Regions from separate parts of the Leclercia adecarboxylata genome, predicted to be linked through region 3. Evidence: predicted binding sites of a transcription regulator. Region 3 holds the regulator's gene; each other region holds the start of a gene.
The links. The regulator LexA, encoded in region 3, represses DNA repair genes until DNA is damaged. The targets are predictions, from matches to a motif close to TNCTGTATGTACATACAGNA.
Positions count from the first base shown of each region.

Region 1 (4,499 bases), 500 kb from region 3:
CACCTCCGACAACCACGAAGCGCTGCTTCCACTGGAGCAGGCGATTAATGCCCGCTGGGGCGACCGGGTTAACGTCAGCTTCTCCACGCTGACCTGTCTGGAAGTGATGGCGGGCGGTGTCTCCAAGGGGCATGCCCTGGAAGCGGTGGCTAAACGTCTGGGCTTTGATCTGCGGGACTGCATCGCCTTTGGCGACGGCATGAACGACGCCGAGATGCTGTCGATGGCGGGTAAGGGCTGCATCATGGAAAACGCTCACCAGCGCCTGAAAGATCTCCACCCGGAGCTGGAAGTGATCGGCACCAACGCTGACAACGCGGTGCCAAAATACCTGCGTAAGCTGTTTCTTGAATAATCTTCACCTGGTTATTTAACGTTCAGTTGTCAACCGAAGAGTTCGCTACAATGCCTGTCCATCTTTTCAAGAGACAAGCATTGTGGCGCTACTCATTATCACCACTATCCTGTGGGCCTTCTCTTTTAGCCTGATCGGCGAATACCTTGCCGGCCATGTCGACAGCTACTTCTCGGTGCTGATGCGCGTGGGGCTGGCGGCGCTGGTGTTCCTGCCGTTCCTGCGTACGCGCGGGCAAACGTTGAAAACCATTCTGCTCTACATGCTGGTGGGGGCGATGCAGCTCGGCATCATGTATCTGTTCAGCTTCCGGGCTTACGTCTACCTGTCGGTATCGGAATTCCTGCTGTTCACCGTTCTCACCCCGCTCTATATCACCCTGATTTACGATCTGCTCAGCAAACGCCGCCTGCGCTGGGGCTATCTGCTGAGCGCGGCGCTGGCGGTGGTGGGCGCGGCGATCATTCGCTACGACAAAGTAAGCGACCATTTCTGGACCGGGCTGATGTTCGTCCAGCTCGCCAATATCAGCTTTGCCATCGGCATGGTGGGCTACAAACGTCTGATGGAAACCCGTCCGATGCCGCAGCATAACGCCTTTGCCTGGTTCTATATGGGAGCGGCAATCGTTGCGGTTGCGGCGTGGTTCATGCTGGGGAACCCACAGAAGCTGCCGACCACCACGCTGCAGTGGAGCGTGCTGGTGTGGCTGGGCGTAGTGGCATCGGGGCTGGGTTACTTCATGTGGAACTATGGCGCCACGCAGGTGGACGCCGGGACGCTCGGGATTATGAACAACGTTCACGTCCCTGCGGGCCTGCTGGTGAACCTCGCCATCTGGCAGGAACAGCCGCACTGGCCTAGTTTCATTATTGGGGGGACGGTGATCCTGGCTTCACTGTGGGTACATCGCCGTTGGGTCGCTCCGCGCTCCGGACAAATGGCAGATGATCGCAAGCGTGATTCCGCGCTGAGCGAATAAAGGCTTCGGTAATCGGTTGTCGCTGCTCGCCGTCGCGCACGGCGGCGTACAACCGGCTCCACAATCCCTCGCCCAGGGTTTTGGTCACCACCAGACCCTGGCGTTCAAAGCTCTCCACCACCCAGTGCGGCAGCGCCGCGATACCCATTCTGGCCGCCACCATCTGAATCAGCAGCAGGGTGTTATCCACGCTTTTCAGCTGCGGGCTGATGCCGGCCGGCTGCAGGAAGTGACGCCAGATATCCAGACGACTGCGCTGAACCGGGTAGATCAGCAGCGTTTCGGTCGCCAGATCTTCCGGCGTAATGCGCGTTCTGGAGGCCAGCGGGTGATCCGGGGCCAGCACCAGGCGCACTTCAAAATCAAACATTGGCGAATAGTGCAGGCCACTGCGCGGCAGAATATCCGAGGTCATGACCAGATCCAGCTCGCCCTGCTGGAGGGAGGGCTGTGGATCAAAGGTCACCCCGGATTTAAAGTCCATCTCCACCTGCGGCCACCGCTGGCGGAAGTTCTCAAGCGCGGGGGTCAGCCACTGGATACAGCTGTGACACTCGATGGCGATGCGCAGTCGGGTCTGCTGCGGTTCATGGCAGGCCTGCAACGCGCTGGCGATCTGCGGCAACACCTGATTCGCCAGCTGCAGCAGGATCTCACCCTGCGGCGTAAAGCGTAGTGGCTGACTCTTACGCACAAACAGACGAAAGCCAAGGCGCTGTTCCAGATCGCTGAACTGGTGGGAAAGGGCGGACTGGGTCTGATGCAGCGTGGCCGCTGCCGCCGCAAGAGAACCGCAGTTCCGCAACGCCTGGAGCGTTTTCAGGTGTTTAATCTCGATCATGAATGTCCTTCACTTCGCCATGAGCAATTTGCGCTTGAGGAATATACAGTACCTTCACATTATGGAAGTGTAAACATCTGGACGGCTAAATCCTAAAAATTCACAGGGGACATATCATGACAATCATTAATCACACCCTCGGTTTCCCGCGCGTCGGTCTTCGTCGCGAGCTGAAAAAAGCGCAAGAGAGCTACTGGGCGGGCAGCGCCACCCGTGACGAGCTGCTGGCCGTCGGCCGCGAGCTGCGCGCCCGTCACTGGGATCAGCAAAAACAGGCAGGCGTGGATCTGCTGCCGGTGGGCGATTTCGCCTGGTACGACCATGTTCTGACTACCAGCCTGCTGCTTGGCAACGTGCCGGCTCGTCATCAGAACAAAGATGGATCGGTCGATCTTGACACCCTGTTCCGCATTGGCCGTGGCCGCGCCCCCACCGGTGAACCGGCAGCCGCAGCGGAAATGACCAAATGGTTCAACACCAACTACCACTACATGGTGCCGGAATTTGTGAAAGGCCAGCAGTTCAGACTGACCTGGACCCAACTGCTGGACGAAGTGGACGAAGCGCTGGCCCTGGGCCACAAGGTAAAACCTGTTCTGCTGGGGCCGGTCACTTATCTCTGGCTGGGCAAGGTGAAGGGCGAGCAGTTTGACCGCCTGAGCCTGCTGAATGACATCCTCCCGGTGTACCAGCAGGTGCTGGGCGAGCTGGCAAAACGCGGCGTGGAGTGGGTACAGATCGACGAGCCGGCCCTGGTGCTGGAGCTACCGCAGGCGTGGCTGGATGCCTTCAAACCGGCTTACGACACCCTCGCGGGTCAGGTGAAGCTGCTGCTCACCACCTATTTTGAAGGCGTCACGCCGAACCTCGACACCATCACCGCGCTGCCGGTGCAGGGCCTGCACGTTGACCTGGTGCAGGGTAAAGATGATGTGGCGGAACTGAATGCCCGCCTGCCGTCCGACTGGCTGCTCTCTGCGGGTCTGGTAAATGGTCGTAACGTCTGGCGTGCCGATCTGACCGAAAAATATGCTCAGATTAAAGACATCGCAGGCGTTCGTGATCTGTGGGTGGCCTCATCCTGCTCTCTGCTGCACAGCCCGATCGATCTGAGCGTCGAAACCCGGCTGGATGAGGAAGTGAAGAGCTGGTTTGCCTTCGCCCTGCAAAAGTGTGAAGAGCTGGCCCTGCTGCGCGATGCGCTGAACAGCGGCGATACCACGGCGATTACCGCGTGGAGCGCGCCAATCCAGGCCCGTCGCCACTCGACCCGCGTGCACAATGCGGCGGTGGCGAAGCGTCTGGCCGCTATCACCGCTCAGGACAGCCAGCGCCAGAGCGCCTATGAAGTGCGTGCTGAAGCCCAGCGCGCGCGCTTTAAGCTTCCGGCATGGCCGACCACCACTATCGGCTCCTTCCCGCAGACCACCGAGATCCGCGGCCTGCGGCTGGACTTCAAAAAGGGCAACCTGGATGCGGGCAACTACCGCACCGGCATCGCTGAACACATCAAACAGGCGATTGTGGAGCAGGAGCGCCTGGGTCTGGACGTGCTGGTTCACGGCGAAGCCGAGCGTAACGACATGGTTGAATACTTCGGTGAACACCTGGACGGCTTCGTCTTTACCCAGAACGGCTGGGTGCAGAGCTACGGCTCCCGCTGCGTGAAGCCGCCGGTGGTGATCGGCGACGTCAGCCGCCCGGAAGCGATCACCGTGGAGTGGGCGAAGTATGCCCAGTCCCTGACCGACAAGCCGGTGAAGGGCATGCTGACCGGTCCGGTGACCATCCTCTGCTGGTCCTTCCCGCGTGAAGACGTGACCCGTGAAACCATCGCCAAGCAAATCGCCCTGGCGCTGCGCGATGAAGTGGCGGATCTGGAAGCGGCGGGCATCGGCATTATCCAGATTGACGAACCGGCGCTGCGCGAAGGTCTGCCGCTGCGTCGCAGCGACTGGGATGCCTATCTGGCATGGGGCGTGGAGGCCTTCCGCATTAACGCCGCGGTGGCCAAGGATGATACCCAGATCCACACCCACATGTGTTACTGCGAGTTCAACGACATCATGGATTCCATCGCCGCGCTGGATGCCGACGTGATCACCATCGAAACCTCACGGTCCGATATGGAGCTGCTGGAGTCGTTTGAAGAGTTCAACTACCCGAACGAAATCGGGCCGGGCGTATACGACATTCACTCCCCGAACGTGCCCAGCGTAGAGTGGATCGAAGCCCTGCTGCAGAAAGCGGCCCAGCGTATCCCGGCCGGGCGCCTGTGGGTGAACCCGGACTGCGGCCTCAAAACCCGCGGCTGGCCAGAA
Region 1 is NZ_CP040889.1:1,842,262-1,846,760, reverse strand. It holds gene yigL (sugar/pyridoxal phosphate phosphatase YigL) at 1-355, shown strand, start outside; gene FHN83_RS10630 (carboxylate/amino acid/amine transporter) at 438-1,337, shown strand; gene metR (HTH-type transcriptional regulator MetR) at 1,225-2,178, opposite strand; gene metE (5-methyltetrahydropteroyltriglutamate--homocysteine S-methyltransferase) at 2,295-4,499, shown strand, end outside.
Region 1: the regulator LexA is predicted to act here: its motif matches at 2,210-2,229, upstream of metR (HTH-type transcriptional regulator MetR).

Region 2 (4,499 bases), 1.4 Mb from region 3:
TGCGGAACATAAAGAGAAGTACGCCAGTCAGATGTCGACCCTGAAAACCGATCTCCAGGCGCTGCTGGCCGGAAAGAAGTAGCGTTCTCCTTTTCTTCAGGCAATAAAAAACCCCGCAACATGGCGGGGTTTTTTGTCAGACGATAACTTATGCCGCTGGCTGAGTTACAACGTCTTTGATGCCTTTAACTTCGATCTCTACGCGACGATCTGGAGCCAGGCAGTCGATCAGTGCAGCGCGAGGTTTCACGTTGTCACAGGTAGAACCGGTAACTGGGTTAGATTCGCCCATACCACGTGGGGAGATCTTGTTAGCCGGGATACCTTTAGAGATCAGGTAATCAACAACGGACTGAGCACGTTTCTCAGACAGACCCTGGTTGTAAGCGTCAGAACCGATACGGTCGGTGAAGCCCAGAACCACTACGGAACCGTCTTTCGGATCCAGGTTGCTCAGCTGGGTGTACAGCTGATCCAGTGCCTGCTGGCCTTCTGGTTTCAGAGTTGCTTTGTTGAAGTTGAACAGAACGTCAGACTTCAGAGTGAAGTGCTTGGTCTGTACTTCTGGAGCTGGTGCTGGAGCTGGAGCAACAACTGGTGCTGGCTCAGCCTGACCGAAGCGGTAAGAAACACCTACGCTCAGCATGCCGTTGTCTGGACGAACACCAACGGTGTTGCCGTCGCCGATGTTGTTAACCCACTGGTATTCCAGACGGGTAGCGATGTCACGGGTCATAGCCCACTCAACGCCACCAGCGAATACTGGGGATACGCCAGTGTCGTGGTCGTCGCCAGCGATGCTGTTGCTGGAGTCTGCACGCCATACCATGCCGCCCAGACGGGTGTAGATGTCTACAGCGTCATTTACTGGGTAGCCCAGTTTAGCAGTCAGCTGAACGCCTTGAGCTTTGAATGCGCCGTTAACGTTGTCGCCTTTGTAAGGCATACGGCCCAGCCAGTCGTAACCCATTTCGAAACCAACGTATGGGTTAACCTGATAACCACCGAACGCGCCTGCGCCCAGCTGGCTTTCGTGAGTTGGGCCGTCGTTGTTCAGAGCGTCGTTATACCAGCCGGTGTCGTGGAACTGAGACCAGCCCAGTTTACCACCTGCGTACCAGGTATTATCTTTTGGAGCGGCCTGCGCTACGGTAGCGAAACCTGCCAGTGCCACTGCAATCGCGATAGCTGTCTTTTTCATTTTTTGCGCCTCGTTATCATCCAAAAATCGCCATGAGAATCTCAATGAGAGTCACGGTTAAATCCTTCACCGGGGGGCGGGGACAAAGAGTAAAACTTACCGATATCTTCGGTTTAGGCCGAGCACCCCTGGCGATGTAAAGTCTACAACGTACCTGAAAACTTACAAGTGTGAACTCCGTCAGGCATATGAAAAAAAAAGTTTTGTATACACAATATTTAACATTTATTGCGCAATTTGAGGCGTGCTAAAATGGAGAAAGCCGCGGCAGACAAGACTTTTCGCGGCTTTTACACAGGGAACCAACGGCGTACAGATACGGCAAAAAAAATTCCAGGAAAACTCTTATTTTTACTCAATGATACAAATTCGAGTGAATTTTTAGCCCAGAAAGGTGTCCGTTGCTCAAAGTGTTCATTCGAATGGGACGCATAATGAAGCCGAGTGCATTCCCTTCTTCGGCAGCTTCAGCCAGACGGTGTTGTTCCGATTCCGTCAACTCATGCGTAAACCAGCCAATCACTACGCTGTAATTTCCGGTACGCAGCGCCCTCGCCATTGAGTCTACAGTATGGCATGGATCCATCTGACTAATCTGCATCACTTTCGTTAGCGGCAAGCCTGCGGATTGCACCCATTCCCGACTTAATTTCTGCTGTGGCGTGAGCCACAACTGCCAGCGCGACTGCTGACCAAGCTGTTGCAACAGTGGCAGCAATAACAGCTGCGTCATCATGGGCTGGTCTTCACGGTAGAGCACTTCACTAATCAGCCCGGTGGACATTTGCGCCGCGGAGTTCATCGCGCTTTTGCCAGCGGAAGTAGAGAAAGTTGTTGAACGGTTTGCATAGCCTGAAGAGTACATAATCAATCCAGCCCTGTAGTTACTGTATGGATATACAGTAACTCCTGTGCGACTAAAGATCAACCTCATTTTCGGAAAGCTCCTCGCAAATTTGGTTTGTAATTCAGGCGTATTGAAAATTCACCTTGCCGTTCGATCGTAAGTTACCTATTTTCTGGCTAACGGATCCGTTAATACTCGACTCAACCATTACGCCATGATTTAAAAGGGAAATATCATGAAAAAATTATCTTATGAACGGATCTATCAATCTGCAAAATATCTTTCACCCCTCGGCGAAGTTCATTATCGCGCCCTGTTTGGCGGATACACCCTGGCGGTTGATGACACGGTTTTTGCCATGGTGTCGGAGGGGGAGTTGTATCTGCGTGCCTGCGAAGAGAGCGCGTCTTACTGTGTAAAGCATGCCTCTTCTTTCCTGTCGCTGGTGAAGCGGGGGCGGCCCGTTTTGTTGAATTATTATCGCGTCGATGAAGGGCTCTGGCAGGATCAGGAGAAATTGCTGCAACTCTCCTCGTTTGCCCTGGAAGCTGCGCGGCGGGAACGCTGTGAACGCTACAAACGCGAGCGCCTGAAAGATTTACCCAATCTCACCTTTCAACTCGAAATCCTGCTGTTTGAGGCGGGCATCACCACCGAAGAGGCATTACGCACACTGGGGGCTGAACAGTGCTGGCTCAGATCAGGGCGCTCAACAAGCACCTGAGTTACAAGGTGCTGTTTGCGCTGGAGGGGGCAATCACCGGATTACACGTCGCAGCGCTCCCGGAGATAAGACGCCGGGAGCTGGTGGAGTGGTACAAAAGACTGCCGGCAGAGAGCAGTGCTCACTCCGGCAGTTGATTAACGTGCTGCTGTAATCGACAAATTTCTGGCAGCAACGCGATAAGCAGACCGATTTGCTGCAGAACCAGAGGCGCTTTGCTCTCGGCTCCCGGCTCGATATGTGAAATGCGTTGCGCCAGTTCGGTTAAGGCCTGCTGAACACGAGGCTCATCCGCGGGGCGTTGATGTAGCGCATCATCAACGTAGCAGACAGCATCGTCCAGTAATCCGAGGATTGCGGGGCTGGTGAGCCGCTCGCGGTGTGCGCCCAGTGCGGCGATATAGCTGGTAAACGTATGGTTCAGGCACAGCAGACGGAACGCGACTTCCCGGGTTTCCGCTGTTGCCCTCGGTTCCGTAGACATATTCGACACCACCGACGCCAGCTCCGCGTCGCGGTTATAGGCGTCACGTCGTGCGATACGATACGCCAGGCGGTTATCACGCCCCTGATGATACTGCTCCAGGATAGCATCAAGATAACGGCAGTTGGCGTTCATGGCCTGATCCAGCACGCGGGGCAGATTACGGAACCGCCAGTCCGGCCAGATAAAGCTTACCGCAGCCCAGGCGATGGCGCAGCCAATCAGGGTATCAATGACGCGAGGCAGGGCAACTTCAAAGCCTTCCCCGAGCAGGTTGAAACAGAGCAGCACCAGCAGGGTGATAAACATCGTGGCGTGCGCATACTGCACGTTACGAAAGGCGAAGAACAGCACGCCGGTGATCACAATTAAGATCAGCTGTCCTTCCAGCGAGGGGACAAAGTAAAGGATGGGTAACCCGATGGCGACCCCCACCAGAGTGCCGATAATACGCAGCGCCAGACGATGCCGGGTGGCGTTGTAGTTGGGCTGACAGACAAACAGGCTGGTGAGCAGGATCCAGTAGCCATGGTCCAGGCCGGTTATCTGTATAAAAGCATAGCCAATGCAGAGCACCACGGACATCCTTACCGCATGGCGAAACAGCGCCGATTCCGGGGAAAAGTTGCGGCTCAAACGCAGCCACATATCGCTAAAACCATGCAGGCTGTCGTCCGCAAGCTGATTTTCCACATCATTACCGGGTGTAGCCAGCGCCTGTTCGGATTCGATGGTGGCGAGCTGGGCATCAATGGCGCGCAGGTTATTCAACAAAAAGCCCAGCGCTTTCATCTGCTCGGCAGAGGTACCGCTGGCCTGAACCCTGTCGAGGGCCGCATCGAGATGGGTAAACGCCCGTTCAAATCGCGGATCGTGCTGATAAGGGGTACGCAGCAGGATAGAGCGCGACAGCTGGTGGCAGGCCTGCGACTGCATGGACAACAGACGCTGGAAGCGAAACATTACGTCGCTGTAGCGAAATTTCTCGCGAAGATCGGCGTACTGAATATGCGATGAGCTGGCGCGCTCGTGGATATCCTGCGCCACAAAGTAATAGTGCAGGGTCCGGCGGGTGCCGCGCTGACCGCGATCGCCGCGCAGGCGGGTAAGTAACGAGGCCTTGGTCTGGTTTAAGGTTGTCACCAGTTGCCCGTTCGCCAGCGCCAGATCGTACAGCGGCCCCTGGCCGTCACCTTCGATATCCGGATCGAACAGCCGGGACTTTAACTCAAGGTAATGGGCC
Region 2 is NZ_CP040889.1:3,787,447-3,791,945, forward strand. It holds gene matP (macrodomain Ter protein MatP) at 1-82, shown strand, start outside; gene ompA (porin OmpA) at 149-1,201, opposite strand; gene sulA (SOS-induced cell division inhibitor SulA) at 1,557-2,066, opposite strand; partial or broken gene FHN83_RS19760 (TfoX/Sxy family DNA transformation protein) at 2,284-2,909, shown strand; gene yccS (YccS family putative transporter) at 2,894-4,499, opposite strand, start outside.
Region 2: the regulator LexA is predicted to act here: its motif matches at 2,087-2,106, upstream of sulA (SOS-induced cell division inhibitor SulA).

Region 3 (4,499 bases):
GCCGAGGTTACGCAGCTTGCTTAAGCCGCGCAGCATCTGCAGCAGGCTCTCTTTTTCTTTGGTAGCACCGCGCAGCTCTTTGGCGTAAGTGCCCACTTCCATCACGTGCTCGTAACCGATGTAAATCGGCACCAGGGTGATAGGGCGCGTGCCGCCGCGCAGCATCGCCTGAATGGTCATCGACAGGGTGCCAGTCTTCGGATCGAGCAGACGCCCGGTACGGGAACGGCCGCCCTCCACGAAGTACTCGACGGAATAGCCGCGGCTGAACAGCTCACCAAGGTATTCACGGAACACGGTGGAGTAGAGCTTGTTGCCTTTGAAGGTACGACGAATAAAGAACGCACCCAGTCGACGGAAGATCGGGCCTGCTGGCCAGAAGTTGAGGTTAATGCCCGCCGCAATGTGCGGTGGCACCAGCCCCTGATGGTAGAGCACGTACGAGAGCAGCAGATAGTCCATGTGGCTGCGGTGGCAGGGCACGTAGACGATCTCATGGCCGTCGTGGGCCAGCTGGCGCACGCGCTCGGCGTTGTGCACGTTGATGCCCTGATAGAGACGGTTCCAGGTGAAGCTCAGGATACGGTCGCTCAGGCGGATCATCTCGTAGGAGAAGTTGGCGGCAATCTCTTCCATCAGGGCGATGGCGTTTTGTTGCGCCTTCTCATGGGAGATCTTTTTGCTGCGCGCTTCGTCTTCGACGGCACGGGCGATGGCTTTTGACGCCAGCAGTTTGTTGAACAGATCCTGGCGAGCAGGCAGGCGCGGGCCTACCGCGGCAAGACGCTGACGGGCAAAGTGCATACGCGCCACGCGGGCCAGCTTCTGGGCGATGGTTTTATCCGTACCGTGCTCATCGGCCATGCGGCGCAGTGAAACCGACGGTGAAAAACGGACAAAGCTGTCGCGGCCCAGCCAGTTGACGGCGAAAAACTTCTGTACCCCGTTAAGCATGCGCAACGGCGGGTTCTCTTCGCCTTTGTCGCGCCCCGGGCGACGGCCAAACATCACTGATACCGGCACCATCTGCACATCCAGCAGCGGATTGCTGCGGTGCAGGTCGAGGTAGTCATGGAACAGCTTGATCGACTCTTCTTTCGGCGTGTACCAGGTGAAGACGCGAGGACCGCCGTGGATAAAGATGTAGCGTGGCAGCAGGGTGCCGTCGATCTCCAGCGGCTCCAGCGGATCCGGGAGATCGTGCGCCAGGCACTGGGCGCGCAGCGTCAGCAAGTCGGCCTTCGAGTTGTAAGGCAAAACGTACATAATAGGACGCGAGGTATCGAGTCCCAATTCCAGGGTTGGAACCGCCGGAATAGACTTGCTTTTTACCAGGACGCTTAATGGTAAATTAAGTAATTTGTAGTAAATTCGTGGCCAGCCAGACATAAACGATGTAAAGCCTCTGGTTAAAAATGCAATTGCGGCGCAAGGATAACAGAAAGCGCGCAAAATTTCTGTTGTTACCCGTCATACTTCCGGTGGCTGCGCCAGGCGCTTAAACCACCGTTTCTGACGCTATTTTCGAAGAAAGGTTTCTTTTAATGGCCAACAATACCACTGGGTTAACCCGAATTATTAAAGCTGCCGGCTATTCATGGAAAGGCATTCGTGCTGCCTGGATCAATGAAGCCGCTTTTCGCCAGGAGGGGGTTGCTGTCATCGCGGCGATTATTATTGCCTGCTGGCTGGACGTTGATCCCATCACCCGCGTACTGCTGATTGGCTCGGTGATGTTGGTGATGATAGTCGAAATTCTGAACAGCGCGATCGAGGCGGTGGTCGATCGTATTGGTAGTGACTACCACGAGCTGTCGGGGCGGGCGAAAGACATGGGCTCCGCCGCTGTGCTGATGGCGATTATCGTTGCCCTGTTTACCTGGGTCACGCTGCTTTGGGGACATTTGCGATAAGCCTTCAGAAACCGAACAAGTCTCTGGTTTTTTATGCGGTTTGTGGTTCCAAAATCACCTTTAGCTGTATATACTCACAGCATAACTGTATATACACCCAGGGGGCGGAATGAAAGCGTTAACGACCAGGCAGCAAGAGGTGTTTGATCTCATTCGGGATCATATCGGCCAGACGGGAATGCCGCCGACGCGTGCAGAAATTGCGCAGCGTCTGGGCTTCCGTTCTCCAAACGCCGCTGAAGAGCACCTTAAAGCCCTGGCGCGTAAGGGTGTGCTTGAGATTGTGTCCGGCGCTTCGCGTGGTATCCGTCTGCTGGTTGAAGCAGAAGAGGGCCTTCCGCTCGTCGGTCGCGTCGCTGCGGGGGAACCGCTGCTGGCGCAACAGCACATTGAAGGCCACTATCAGGTCGATCCTGGCATGTTCAAACCGAGCGCGGACTTCTTGCTGCGCGTCAGCGGGATGTCCATGAAGGATATCGGGATTCTGGACGGCGATCTGCTGGCGGTACATAAAACGCAGGACGTGCGCAACGGCCAGGTCGTTGTGGCGCGCATCGATGACGAAGTCACCGTTAAGCGCCTGAAGAAACAGGGCAACACGGTGCAGCTCCTGCCGGAAAACAACGAGTTTTCCCCGATTGTTGTCGATCTGCGTGAACATAACTTCTCCATCGAAGGGCTGGCGGTAGGCGTCATCCGCAACGGTGAATGGTTATAACGTCTTCCTGACAGACTGCGGCAACGCCGCAGTCTGCTTTTCCCGTCTCTCCCGGTCATACACATGTCTCTGCTGACTGCTTCAGACAAGGCGTTATGGCGTCTTGCCCTCCCGATGATCGTCTCCAATATCAGCGTCCCTCTGCTGGGGCTGGTGGACACTGCCGTCATCGGTCATCTGGATTCTCCTGTCTATCTTGGCGGTGTCGCCATCGGTGCGACGGCGACCAGCTTCCTGTTTATGCTGCTGCTCTTTTTGCGCATGAGCACCACCGGCCTGACTGCCCAGGCGTATGGCGCGAAAGATCCGCTGCGTCTGGCCCGGGCGCTGGTGCAGCCGCTGATCCTGGCTCTCGGTGCCGGGCTGCTGATTGTGCTGCTGCGCACGCCGCTTATCGACCTGGCGCTGCATATCGTAGGCGGCAGCGAGGATGTACTGCATCAGGCGCGACGCTTCCTTGAGATCCGCTGGCTCAGCGCCCCGGCATCGCTGGCTAATCTGGTGCTGCTCGGCTGGCTGCTGGGGGTCCAGTATGCCCGCGCGCCGGTGATCCTGCTGGTGGTGGGGAACCTGCTCAATATCGTGCTGGATCTGTGGCTGGTGATGGGGCTACAGATGAACGTCCAGGGCGCAGCCCTGGCGACCGCTATCGCCGAATACGCCACTTTGCTCATAGGCCTGTGGATGGTCTGGCGGGTACTGGCCCTGCGCGGTATTTCGCTGGCGCTGCTGAAGGCGAGCTGGCGCGGGAATATCCGCAAGCTGCTGGCCCTCAATCGCGACATCATGCTGCGCTCGCTGTTGCTACAACTCTGCTTCGGGGCGCTGACGGTGCTGGGCGCGCGGCTGGGGCCGGAGATTATCGCCGTCAACGCCGTTCTGATGACGCTGTTGACCTTTACCGCCTACGCGCTGGATGGCTTTGCCTATGCGGTTGAGGCGCACTCCGGGCAGGCCTATGGCGCACGCGAAAGCGGCCAGCTGCGCGAGGTGTGGCGGGCAGCCTGCCGTCAGTCTGGTATGGTGGCGCTGGCCTTCGCCCTTGTCTATGCTCTGGCTGGCAACCAAATCGTTGCGCTGCTGACCTCTTTGCCCGAGCTGCGGGCGCTGGCGAGCCATTACCTTATCTGGCAGGTGGTTCTGCCGATGGTGGGCGTCTGGTGCTATCTGCTGGATGGCATGTTTATCGGCGCAACCCGGGGAGCCGAGATGCGCAACAGCATGGCCGTCGCGGCCGCCGGTTTTGGCCTCACGCTCTTTACCCTGCCGTGGCTCGGCAACCACGGCCTGTGGTTGGCGTTGAGCGTCTTCCTGGCCCTGCGGGGCCTGTCTCTGGCCTGGATCTGGCGGCGTCACTGGCGCAACGGCACCTGGTTTCAGTAGCGGCTTCGTCTGACGAAATGGTAAAAGATTCCGAATAACAAACCCAACGCCGCAGGCTTATCTATAATTATTATCACGTCCAGCACGAAATGAACTTCAGGACGAACTTAACCTTAACGACCGAACGAAGAGGAATCGATGATGAATAAAGACCAAGTCGGCGGTAACTGGAAGCAATTCAAAGGTAAAGTAAAAGAACAGTGGGGTGACCTGACTGACGATGACATGACCGTTATCGAAGGTAAACGTGACCAGCTGGTGGGTAAAATTCAGGAACGCTATGGATACGAGAAAGACCAGGCGGAGAAAGAAGTTGGTGACTGGGAAACCCGTAACAACTACCGCTGGTAAGTAACTACTACCCGCAGGTACATGGATGTGCGCCCAGGGCGACCTTAAGGTCGCCCGTTTTTTTGTGCTCAGCGCGGCTTCTTTTTCAGCTGGATAGAGTGATCGTGTTGACAATTTTCCTGATGGCGGCAGGC
Region 3 is NZ_CP040889.1:2,343,245-2,347,743, forward strand. It holds gene plsB (glycerol-3-phosphate 1-O-acyltransferase PlsB) at 1-1,389, opposite strand, end outside; gene FHN83_RS12990 (diacylglycerol kinase) at 1,545-1,913, shown strand; gene lexA (transcriptional repressor LexA) at 2,023-2,631, shown strand; gene dinF (MATE family efflux transporter DinF) at 2,695-4,014, shown strand; gene FHN83_RS13005 (CsbD family protein) at 4,156-4,365, shown strand; gene zur (zinc uptake transcriptional repressor Zur) at 4,434-4,499, opposite strand, start outside.

Region 4 (4,499 bases), on a different replicon from region 3:
GGGCGAAGCGCTCGGGATCACCGGCACACCCGGTTTCATCATTATGAATATGAAAAAGCCGAATGCGGCGACTACCACATTTATCCCCGGGGCTATGGACGCAGCAACTTTGCAGGGCGCAATCGAAAAAGCTCGCGGGGCCTAAAGTTACTTTCACATTTGATGAGTACGGCCATGCCGGTCATGGCCGCTACGCTTTTACAACGAGTAATTCATCCCAGCGGGTCGTATATCTCGGTGATAGCATGGCCTGCTTCATACGAAAATCCTGTTGAATGCCTTCCCCCAGTAAAAACAGAGCTCCGCGCTTTTCTTTATTGAACCGGTCCATAACTTTCATCAGTGCCTGACTGCCAGGCCTGGCCGGGCGAGTATCAAACAGGCTGAGTTGCTCTGTGCCGTCAGTCATAGCGGAGAGCATTACCCCTGCTTTCGCATACGCTATCCCGGGTCTGTAAATGCGGTTCAGGATGGTCATGGCTGCATCAACCAGATCGCGGGTGTCCTGTGTAGCGGTAAGCGGCTCGATACCACAATTGCTGTAGCGGTTTTCACCTTGCGCATAATTGCTACTCTGAATGAAGACTGTGATTTGACGGGTCCACGAGCCATCCTTGCGCAGCTGCTCTGCCGCCCGGGCGGTAAAAAATGAAACTGCCTCATGTAGCTTGCCTATCTCATTAAGGCGCTGACCAAAACTTCTGGAAACGATAATCTGTTGCCTGACAGGAGGAGACTCGTGCAGCCGGAAACATGGTTCGCCATGCAGTTCCCGCCAGGTACGCTCGATTTCAACGCCAAAGCTTTTACGTAAAAAGCGAACGTCGCTATTATAAAAATCACCGGCAGTGATGATCCCGAAAGCCGACAGGCGTTCACTAATCTTTCGACCAATACCCCATATTTCTCTGGTACTGATCAGGCTCAGGAGCTTCCTGATCCTGGCCTGATCAGTCAAAACTACAACCCCGCCTGTAGCTGCCCATCGTTTGCTCGCATAGGTGCATAATTTAGCGAGGGTTTTGGTGCTTGAACAACCCACACCACAGGTAAGGGACAGATTATGAAGAAGTGTACTTCTGATCAACCGGCCGTAATCTTCATAATCTATTATCTTGTTCATGTTTTTCAATAACATGAAATTTTCATCTATGCTATATCGACTCGATTGAGGCGCGAAGCTTTCCAGCGTTTCATGGAAGCGATTTGAGTAGTCTTCATACAAAGTAAAGTTAGAGCTCCGGACTTCGATCCGGTGTTGCTGAATCAAATCCCTGCACTTAAAAATTGGGGTCCCACGCTTAATACCAACGCTTTTAGCCAGTTTATTCATTGCAATGACGGACGAATCGTTATTGCTGGCTATGATGAGCGGCTTTTTTGACAGCTTGGGATCCATCGCACACTCAAATGCCGCATAGGCTCCGTTAATATCAACGTGCATGTACATGGCTGAACTGATTCAGTGCAAAGGTGACGACGCCCCATATCTCAAGGGATTCAGGATTTACACGTATCGGCTTATAGGCTGGATTAGAAGGCATCAAAAGCAGCTCAGGATACGTGTGTAAGATCTTTACCGTAAACTCTCCATCCACCAGCGCAACGACGATAGAGCCGTGTCGTGCTGTTAAAGACCGATCCACAACCAGTATTGCTCCATCATTGATACCGGCATTGATCATACTGAGGCCCGCCGCCCTGACAAAGAAGGTTGAGGGGCGGTTGCGGACTACATATTCATGCAAATTTAATTCATTATCTTCATGCCCGGCGCACGGACTCATCACTCCACAGCTTAGTAAATCACTGAAAAAAGGTGCCATTTCGTAAGGCTTGTTGCTAATGTGCTCAAGGATAACAGACATAGCTACACTCGAATTCCTGTACTGTATGTATAAACAGTATTGCGAGTTGAAGAGAAAAGATCAAATCTCTCCGGTAACGCTATCAAGCCTGACGAAAAATTAAGCTTTATCATAAACATCAAAAACCATCTTTTACCGATAATGGCGAGCTGGCCTACGAAGAAGGTATACAAGCTAGGATGAAAGGATTCTGATGCTCCTCCCACCAAATTTTTTATCTCCTGAAGACCAGGCTGAGTACGATGCTTATATGGCAAGGTTCAGCGAGGTAAATCACTATTATGAGCATTGCACTGTCCCCGTGATTGACTGGTTTTTTAAACAAGCAACCGAGGCGCTGCATCATGGTCTATGGTTACCGGCCTGTACGAGCTTTCTGAATGGGATCGAAACATCACTCAGGGTTACGCTGAAGTTGAAATCAACTGTTAACGTTCAGCAGTCAGTTCCTGTACTGGTGGACTTAGATGGTACGTCAGTAATGAGTAACGCTTTAATGCGAAAGGCTAAGCAGGAAGGGATGCCGATAGAATTACTGTCATTTCCAGCCGAGAAGAATATGTTGGCAAAGATAGACGCTGGTAAAAAACCTGAAGCAGATATCGTCAGGCTTAGAAATAGTCTATGCCATGGCAACATTCTGGAGTTCATTATGAGTGTTAAAGTCGGTTCTCCAGATCCCATACGAATTTTTACTCCTGGTAACTGCTGTGGTTTAGCGCTTTTACTTTCGGCCTTATCGAAGAAATGGACGGTAGGCTTGCATCAATACTGGATCGACAACAATCTGACGTCCTGCTGAAACCTCATAAATCATGCCTACTAAAGTCACGTGCAAAAAAACGTTGTAGCATGATATGTTTAAAGTCAAAACAGTGGGTTCTATGTTTTGACGGCAAACATGATATAACTAATACTTCATAAGTAGATATCAATAGTCATAATGGAGTGAACTATGAAATTAAAAAATATTCTGCTGTGTGCGATGATGTCAGTCGCTTTTGGCTCCTCTGCTAATACTACACATAAAGTTGAAAACGAACCTATCCCAAACATTATTCTTGATGGTAAGGTTGATGATATTTGTAAAGATGCAAGCATCCGAACTGAACTTAATCATGATAAAGCAAAGGAACTGGTAACCACCAACCTGAAGCAGGCATTACCATTAAATACGGTACCGGATAAGTTGGATGAAGTTGCAGAAGCCTTTGTAAACCGCGACAAAGGCGCTTCAGAAACAGCAGACCATTGCCTTGTTAATGTACGTAATAAATACTGGGAAATGTATCCCTCTGAAGATAAGTAGCATTTATTATTAAAGGCTTCACTTAAGAAGCCTTTTTTAACCCTTTGCGAAACCTGCTTTAAAAGCAATGCGCTATTCATATCTAAGAATCTATTTAATTAATGAATAATAGTGGACGGATTCATTTCTAGTGAATGCCGAAGTTGGTGTTTTTTGAGTTATTAGACGGTAAGTGCAATCTGGTATGATTCACCTAACATACGAATCTGGAAGGAAAGGTATATGGGTGACCTGGTCAGCAAAAATAACATTGACCGTTTAGAGCGATTTCATTCTTTGCTGGCGGGTCAGTACTGGACGTCCACTGACAGCATCCCTGAAGAGGGTATTGTGGCAGGGGATACGCTGCTCATTACGTCTTTGCGTTACGTTGAAGATAAGCTGCACACAGTGATTCTACGCGCCCATCCCCGCGTTTACGGTCAGACTGTAGCTATTGTCACTGAAGACAGCAGCGGCAACCGTAGGGAACGTGGCAAAGAAATGCGAGAGCATCGCTTCCTGGTTAAGGATTTTCTGTCCAGTTTTGTATTTGAACCCGACCATAAGGTAATCCGGGATGCTGAACTCAGACAAGCTCAGGAAGAAGTGAATAGCCTACAGGCATCGCTTACAGCCCTCGTGAGCGATGCTCAGGGGCTCCGTGACCTTGCGATTGAGCAATTAGGTACAGATGACCGTGAAAACCCTGTGACGGGCCTTAGCGTTGCGTTAGTGCCCCCACAAGAGCAGCAGGCGGTAACCTCACTGGCGATTGGATCAGTTCAAAATGCTCTGTCCTCTGGTATTTCAGATACCCGCATTGAACAAATCAGAGAAGCGGCCTTAAAAGAAGGGCAGATCAGCACAGCCATCAGCAAAATCATCACACAACGAACGCAGGCAATCGCTAATGCCAGCAAAAGAATGCTGCCCTATTTCGAGGAAGTTGCAGCGGCAAGTCTGGCCACTACAGAAGAAGCCATGGAATATGTGAAGAAAATCCACGATGGCGTTGGCAGTCTGGAACTGTATACCGGCAAAGACGTTGAGGTAGTGAATATCGTGAAGGGTGAATCCGCTCCATCACACCTCCCGCTCCAGGTCGTTCAGGCAAAGCTGATGGTGGATGAAGAGCTGGCCGTATGGTGCGATCTCGATAGCTGGTTCGACTTCTCTGATATGGAAAAATTTCATGAAACTTTACGAACCAGCCCCGGGCTGGTGGAGCAGATTTTTCCGTCCGAACGTTCCATCGTATGTATGGCCACAACACGACGTTATATCGATTACCGCGATCCCTGGGAAAATCATGTCCGCAATGACAGGAACCGGGTTGTATT
Region 4 is NZ_CP040888.1:206,472-210,970, forward strand. It holds gene FHN83_RS01055 (DsbA family protein) at 1-145, shown strand, start outside; gene umuC (translesion error-prone DNA polymerase V subunit UmuC) at 191-1,444, opposite strand; gene umuD (translesion error-prone DNA polymerase V autoproteolytic subunit) at 1,434-1,868, opposite strand; gene FHN83_RS01070 (hypothetical protein) at 2,062-2,670, shown strand; gene FHN83_RS01075 (hypothetical protein) at 2,824-3,177, shown strand; gene FHN83_RS01080 (hypothetical protein) at 3,400-4,499, shown strand, end outside.
Region 4: the regulator LexA is predicted to act here: its motif matches at 1,888-1,907, upstream of umuD (translesion error-prone DNA polymerase V autoproteolytic subunit).